DNA from 3 places in the Pseudomonas sp. NPDC089569 genome. Region 2 is predicted to be linked to each of the others. Evidence: predicted binding sites of a transcription regulator. Region 2 holds the regulator's gene; each other region holds the start of a gene.
What was found. The regulator FliA, encoded in region 2, starts transcription of late flagellar genes. The targets are predictions, from matches to a motif close to CTAAAGTTTNNNNNNNNNNNGCCGNTAA.
Positions count from the first base shown of each region.

Region 1: the regulator FliA is predicted to act here: its motif matches at 944-971, upstream of ACQKP2_RS13310 (flagellar protein MotY).
Region 3: the regulator FliA is predicted to act here: its motif matches at 959-986, upstream of ACQKP2_RS26010 (methyl-accepting chemotaxis protein).

Region 1 is NZ_JBNNVQ010000025.1:61,087-63,353, reverse strand. It holds gene pyrC (dihydroorotase) at 1-876, opposite strand, end outside; gene ACQKP2_RS13310 (flagellar protein MotY) at 1,037-1,942, shown strand; gene ACQKP2_RS13305 (argininosuccinate synthase) at 2,072-2,267, shown strand, end outside.
Region 2 is NZ_JBNNVQ010000059.1:1,894-4,160, reverse strand. It holds gene ACQKP2_RS20680 (protein phosphatase CheZ) at 1-309, opposite strand, end outside; gene ACQKP2_RS20675 (chemotaxis response regulator CheY) at 329-700, opposite strand; gene fliA (RNA polymerase sigma factor FliA) at 867-1,607, opposite strand; gene fleN (flagellar synthesis regulator FleN) at 1,604-2,267, opposite strand, start outside.
Region 3 is NZ_JBNNVQ010000097.1:7,650-9,916, reverse strand. It holds gene ACQKP2_RS26015 (LysR substrate-binding domain-containing protein) at 1-908, shown strand, start outside; gene ACQKP2_RS26010 (methyl-accepting chemotaxis protein) at 1,095-2,267, shown strand, end outside.

The DNA.
Region 1 (2,267 bases), on a different contig from region 2:
GAAAGCTTCGAGTTTGTCCAGCGCATTGCGCTGTTCGAAGGCTTCGGCATACATCTCGATGGCTGCATAAGCGGTGTAGCAACCTGCACAGCCGCAGGCGGCTTCCTTGGCATGCTTGGCGTGAGGCGCCGAGTCCGTGCCGAGGAAGAACTTTTTGCTGCCGCTGGTGGCGGCGTCGAGCAAGGCTTCCTGATGGGTATTGCGCTTGAGTATCGGCAGGCAATAGAAGTGCGGCCGAATTCCGCCCACCAGCATGTGGTTGCGGTTGTACAGAAGGTGGTGCGCGGTGATGGTCGCACCCACATTGGCCGAAGCCGAATTGACGAATTGCACGGCGTCGGCGGTGGTGATGTGCTCGAACACCACTTTCAGGGTCGGGAACCTCTCGACCACGCGACGCATGTGCTCGTCGATGAAGATCTTTTCGCGATCGAACACGTCGACATCGCCGCGGGTGACTTCACCGTGAATCAGCAGGGGCATTCCGACTTCGGCCATGGCCTCCAGCGCAGGAAAAATCTTGTCGATGCTGGTGACGCCAGAGTCCGAATTGGTGGTCGCGCCGGCCGGGTACAGCTTGGCGGCGTGAACGAAACCGCCCGCCTTGGCTTCGCGAATTTCTTCGGGCTGGGTGCGGTCGGTCAAGTACAGGACCATCAGCGGTTCGAAGCGGCTGCCGGCGGGACGGGCAGCGAGAATCCGCTGGCGATAGCCGTCGGCCTCAGCCGCATTGCGGACCGGAGGAACGAGGTTGGGCATGATGATGGCGCGACCAAAGGTACGCGCGACATCCGCGACGGTATTGGTCAACACGGCACCATCGCGAAGATGAATGTGCCAGTCGTCGGGACGCAGCAGGGTCAGGCGGTCGGACATGAGGGGGATTCCAGGCGGGTCAAACTGAGGGGAATGCTACCGGAAAAGACTCTTGCAGGCACTCGCTATCAAGTTTTGCGGCAAGCTTCCGATATCCAACAGGTATGCCGTAAACATTTGTGTGTCGGTCTTTTAGTTGTAGAAGCCAGTGGAGCCTCCCGTGCGCCAGCGATATTTAGCCTTGCTCAGTGTGTTTGCCAGCCTTCCTGCGATGGCGCTCACGTTTCAGACCCGTCTGGAGAACATTGAGTGGACGGTCGAAGGCGACAAATTCGAGTGCCGCCTCACGCAGCCGATCACCGATTTCGGCTCCGGGCAGTTCGTGCGTCGTGCGGGCGAACAGGCGACTTTTCGTCTGAATGCCTACAACGCCGTGATGGGGGGAGGCTCGGCCACGCTGCTTGCCGCCGCCGCACCTTGGCAGCCAGGGCGGGACGACATCAATCTGGGGACGGTGAGACTAGGCAGCGGTAATGTATTGTTCAACAGCTCGCAGGCTCAGGCAGGACGCTTGATCAGTGGGCTGATGGACGGGCGCAGTCCGGTGGTCCGGCATTCCTCGGGCGATGGTCGGGTTTCGGAGATTCGCTTGTTGCCGGTCAAGTTCAACAAGGCGTTCGTCGACTACCAGGGGTGCGTGGCCAAGTTGTTGCCGCAGAACTTCGATCAGATCAAGCAATCCGAAGTCGGTTTCCCGGGTGGAGGAATCGATCTGGACGCCGCCGCGAAGGCCAGGTTGCAGGTGATGCTCGAATACATGAAGGCTGATCCGACGGTCAATCACATCGAACTCGACGGCCATTCCGATAACAGCGGCAATCGCCTGACCAATCGTGAACTGTCACGTCGCCGGGCCTTGGCGGTCATGGAGTTTTTCAAGGCCAACGGTATCCAGGAGTCGCAGATCACGATGCGCTTCCATGGCGAGCGCTATCCGCTGGCGCCCAATACCAACAACGCCAACCGGTCGAAGAACCGTCGGGTTGCGGTGCGTCTTGAGCGTGGAGCGCCAGCGGAGCAGGTGGCACCCCAGGCGACGAAACCGGCTACCTCGGCCACTTCCTGAATCGGTGGTCATCGTCGCCCCCTCGACAGATTCTGTCGCTTCGTCGTCATAAGCTGTCGCGCCACTGTAAATTATCCTGTATGAGCGGTAGACTCCTCGGCTTTCCGTAAAACCCCGTGGAGTGATGGCATGGCGGACGTAAACAAGGTCGTTCTGGCGTATTCCGGCGGCCTGGACACTTCGGTGATCCTCAAGTGGCTGCAGGATACTTATAACTGTGAAGTGGTGACCTTCACTGCTGACCTGGGTCAGGGCGAAGAGGTCGAACCGGCTCGCGCCAAGGCACAGGCCATGGGCGTGAAAGAGATCTACATCGACGACCTTC
Region 2 (2,267 bases):
GGTGCGGTTCGCCGCAGCCTCGGTCAGCTTGACCACATAGGACAGGCGCTCGGTCGCATCCGTGATCTGTGACACTTCCTCGGCTTGCGGCATATGCGGGTCAATCTGGAAATTGACGATCGCGCTGTGCAACTCACGGGTGAGCTTGCCCACTTCCTGATACAGGCCGCGGTCACGGGTCTGGTTGAGCTCATGGATCAATTGCACAGCATCGCCGAACCTGCCCTTTTCAAGGCTCGCGACCAGTTCGACGGCATGTTTTTTCAGGGTCGATTCAAAATCGCCCAGCGAAGATTCGTTTTGCCCCATAGCTCCCCCGTGGCGCAGTTCAACCGATGCGTTCGAAAATCTTCTCGATTTTTTCTTTCAACGCCTGGGCCGTGAAGGGTTTGACCACATAGCCGTTCACACCGGCCTGGGCCGCCTCGATGATCTGCTCGCGCTTGGCTTCAGCGGTCACCATCAGCACCGGCAGATGCTTGAGTTTTTCATCGGCACGTACGTGGCGCAGCAGATCGATACCGGTCATGCCCGGCATGTTCCAGTCCGTTACCAGAAAGTCGATGCTCCCGCTGTTGAGTACCGGAATGGCGGTAGTGCCATCGTCGGCCTCGACCGTGTTGGTGAACCCAAGGTCACGCAACAGGTTCTTAATGATCCGCCGCATCGTTGAGAAGTCATCAACGATGAGGATTTTCATGTTCTTGTCCAATTCGACCTCCAAGCAGACTAAAACGCGCCCAGCACCTGGACGCGCCATTTCAATCAATCTGGCAAAGCACTCAATGACTGTCTGGAGTACAACGAATCGAAACGGGCGCGGTTCATCACCCCACCCGCCACGTCGCAGTGCCCCCACACCGCCTTCAACGCGCTCGCCACTCTCCCAAACGCCCCCGCAAACGGGCCGCGCACTGGCTGTGTAACTGGCTGACCCGAGATTCGCTGACCCCCAGGACCTCACCGATTTCCTTGAGATTCAACTCTTCGTCGTAGTACAGCGCCAACACCAGTCGCTCACGCTCCGGCAAATTGGCAATCGCGTCCGCCAGCGCGGCCTGGAAGCGCTCGTCTTCCAGATCGCGTGACGGCTCGAGATGAGCACCCGCGCCATCCTCGTGCAGCCCTTCGTGTTCGCCGTCCTGCAACAGATCGTCGAAACTGAACAGCCGACTGCCCAGGGTGTCATTCAAAATCCCGTAGTAATCGTCGAGACTCAATTGGAGTTCGGCCGCAACCTCGTGATCTTTAGCGTCACGGCCGGTTTTAGCTTCAATCGAGCGAATGGCGTCGCTGACCATCCGGGTATTGCGGTGGACCGAACGGGGCGCCCAGTCACCCTTGCGGACCTCATCGAGCATGGCGCCGCGGATGCGGATGCCCGCGTAGGTTTCGAAACTGGCGCCTTTGCTGGCGTCGTACTTGGTCGACACTTCCAGCAGGCCGATCATCCCGGCCTGGATCAGGTCTTCGACCTGGACACTGGCCGGCAGACGTGCCAGCAAATGGTAGGCAATGCGCTTGACCAACGGTGCATAACGCTCGATCAACTCGTATTGAGCGTCGCGTGCCGATTTCCTGTAGAGGTTCATACCGCTGGCTGTCATAGCACGGGTCCTGCCGTTTGTTGCACAAGGCGCTCGACGAAAAACTCCAGGTGTCCGCGCGGGTTGGCCGGCAGCGGCCAGGTGTCGACCTTCTGTGCGATGGCCTTGAATGCCAGCGAGCACTTGGAACGCGGAAAGGCTTCATAGACCGCACGTTGCTTCTGCACGGCCTTGCGCACACTTTCGTCATACGGCACGGCGCCGACGTATTGCAGGGCGACGTCAAGGAAGCGATCCGTGACCTTGGTCAGCTTGGCGAACAGGTTGCGACCTTCCTGCGGGCTCTGCGCCATGTTGGCCAGGACGCGGAAACGATTCATCCCGTAGTCGCGGTTCAGCAACTTGATCAGCGCATAGGCATCGGTGATCGAGGTGGGTTCGTCGCAGACCACCAGCAACACTTCCTGTGCGGCGCGCACGAAGCTGACTACCGAGTCACCGATACCCGCAGCGGTATCGATCACCAATACGTCGAGATTGTCGCCGATGTCGCTGAACGCCTGGATCAGGCCGGCGTGTTGCGCCGGGCTCAGGTGAACCATGCTCTGGGTGCCGGAAGCGGCCGGAACGATGCGGATGCCACCCGGCCCCTGCAACAGGACGTCGCGCAGGTCGCAACGCCCCTCGATCACATCGGCCAGGGTACGTTTGGGTGTAAGG
Region 3 (2,267 bases), on a different contig from region 2:
TTCCTCCCTTGTATGCCCTGCGCGCATTCGAAGCGGCGGCGCGACACAGCTCGTTCACCCGTGCCGCCGAAGAGCTTTCCATTACACAAAGTGCGGTCAGCCGGCATATTCGTACCCTCGAAGAGCATTTTGCCTGCCGCCTGTTTCATCGCAGTGGCCGCCATCTGCAACTGACTGAATCGGCCCGGTTGTTGTTGCCGGGGATTCGTGAGGGCTTCACCGCCCTGGAGCGGGCCTGCAATACATTGCGCGCCGAAGACGACATCTTGCGCATGAAGGCCCCGTCGACCCTGACCATGCGCTGGCTGCTGGCGCGCCTGAGCCGGTTCCGCCATTTGCAGCCCGGTAACGAGGTGCAATTGACCAGCGCCTGGATGGACGTCGATTCGGTGGACTTCAACGACGAACCGTTCGACTGTGCGGTGCTGTTGAGCAATGGGCATTTCCCGCCGGACTGGGAGGCGAGTTACCTGTTTCCCGAGGAATTGATCCCGGTAGGGGCTCCCAATCTGCGAAGCGATCAACCGTGGGATGTCACACGCCTGGCCAATACTGAATTGCTGCACCCGACGCCCGACCGGCGTGACTGGCGCAATTGGCTGGAGCGCATGGGATTGTCCGAACAGGTGTCGCTCAAAGGTGGCCAGGTGTTCGACACACTGGAGCTGGGCATGATCGCCGCCGCCCGGGGCTACGGCGTGTCCATGGGGGATCTGCTGATGGTGGCCGAGGATGTGGCTCAGGGACGCCTCAGTTTGCCGTGGCCCACGGCGGTCGCCAGCGGAGAGAAGTATTACCTGGTCTGGCCGAAAACCCGTCCCGGTGGCGAGCGTATGCGTCGGCTCAGCGACTTCCTGCAAAACGAAGTTCGGGCCATGCAATTGCCGGATGTCGTTCATCTGAGCTGAATCGATGAAGCTGCTGCAATAGCGGCCATCGTCTATATCCCGGTCAATTACTCAAGTATTCCCGTCCACCGCCGAGAATGTGCAAGTGGGACCTTCGTGCAGGTTCGACGCTACCTCCCATTATTAGAATTTTTGCTGAGTGTGCGGCGTGATCAGGATGATCCGGCCACTCGGCCAGGAGCTGTCATGTCTCAACCCCGTGCCCGGATCGCTTCACAGCTTGGCCTTGCGCTCGCCGTGATTCTGGCCATTGTCATTACCGGCAGCACATTGTTCGCACTGCGCTCGCTGGACACGGCCAACCTCGCCACCCGCCAGGAGCACCTGGCCAGTGAAGCCCGGCTGCTGGCCGACCAGCTGAACACCTTTCACGGCTCATTGCGTGAGAGCACCCAACGCCTGGCCGGGTTGTTCGAGAAGCGCTTCAGCGCCGGTTTGAGCGTGCATCCGGATGAGCCGGTGGTCGTCGCGGGCACGAATACGCCGGGCCTGCACCTGGGCAACGAGGTGCTCAATAACGACTTCAAGGAAGTGGATGAGTTCAAGCAGATGACCGCGGGTGTGGCGACGGTGTTCGTGCGCAGCGGCGAGGACTTCATCCGGGTCAGCACCTCCCTGAGCAAGCAGGATGGCAGCCGCGCCATCGGCACGATGCTCGATCATGCCAACCCCGCCTATGCCCGCCTGATGGCGGGACAGAGCTATGTGGGGCGCGCGTTGCTCTTCGAACGCTTTTACATGACGCAATACACCCCGGTGCGTGACAGCGCCGGCAAGGTCATTGCCGTGCTGTTCGTAGGCTTCGATTACACGGATGCGCAGAACGCACAGTTCGCCAACCTCAAGCGTTTCCGCATCGGTCAGACCGGTTCTCTGGCGTTGCTGGACGAACAGGGCAAGTGGCTGGTGCCGATCGCCGGTGTGCAAGCGCCGGATCAGGCGATCCAGGCGGTCAACAACCTGGCAAAACCCCCCGGCAAAGGCCAGTTCTGGAGCGACACGTCCGAAGCGTTCTACAGCCTTGCCGTACCGTTCGAAGGCGGGCCGTGGTCGGTGGTGGCGAGCATGCCGAAAACCGAAATCAGTGCCGTGACCTGGAGCGTCGGAATTCAGCTGGCCATCGGTAGTCTATTGGCGATGTTGCTGGCCGTAGGCTCCGCAATGTGGCTGTTGCGCAGCAAACTCGCGCCGCTGGGTGATCTGGTGCGTCAGGCCGAAGCCTTGGGCGCCGGTGACTTGAGCGTGCGCCTGAGTGTGTCGAGTCATGATGAAATCGGTCAGTTGGCCCGCGCCTTCAACCAGATGAGCCAAGCGTTGTCGACCATGGTCGAGCACATCCGCAATGCCTCGATGGAGGTC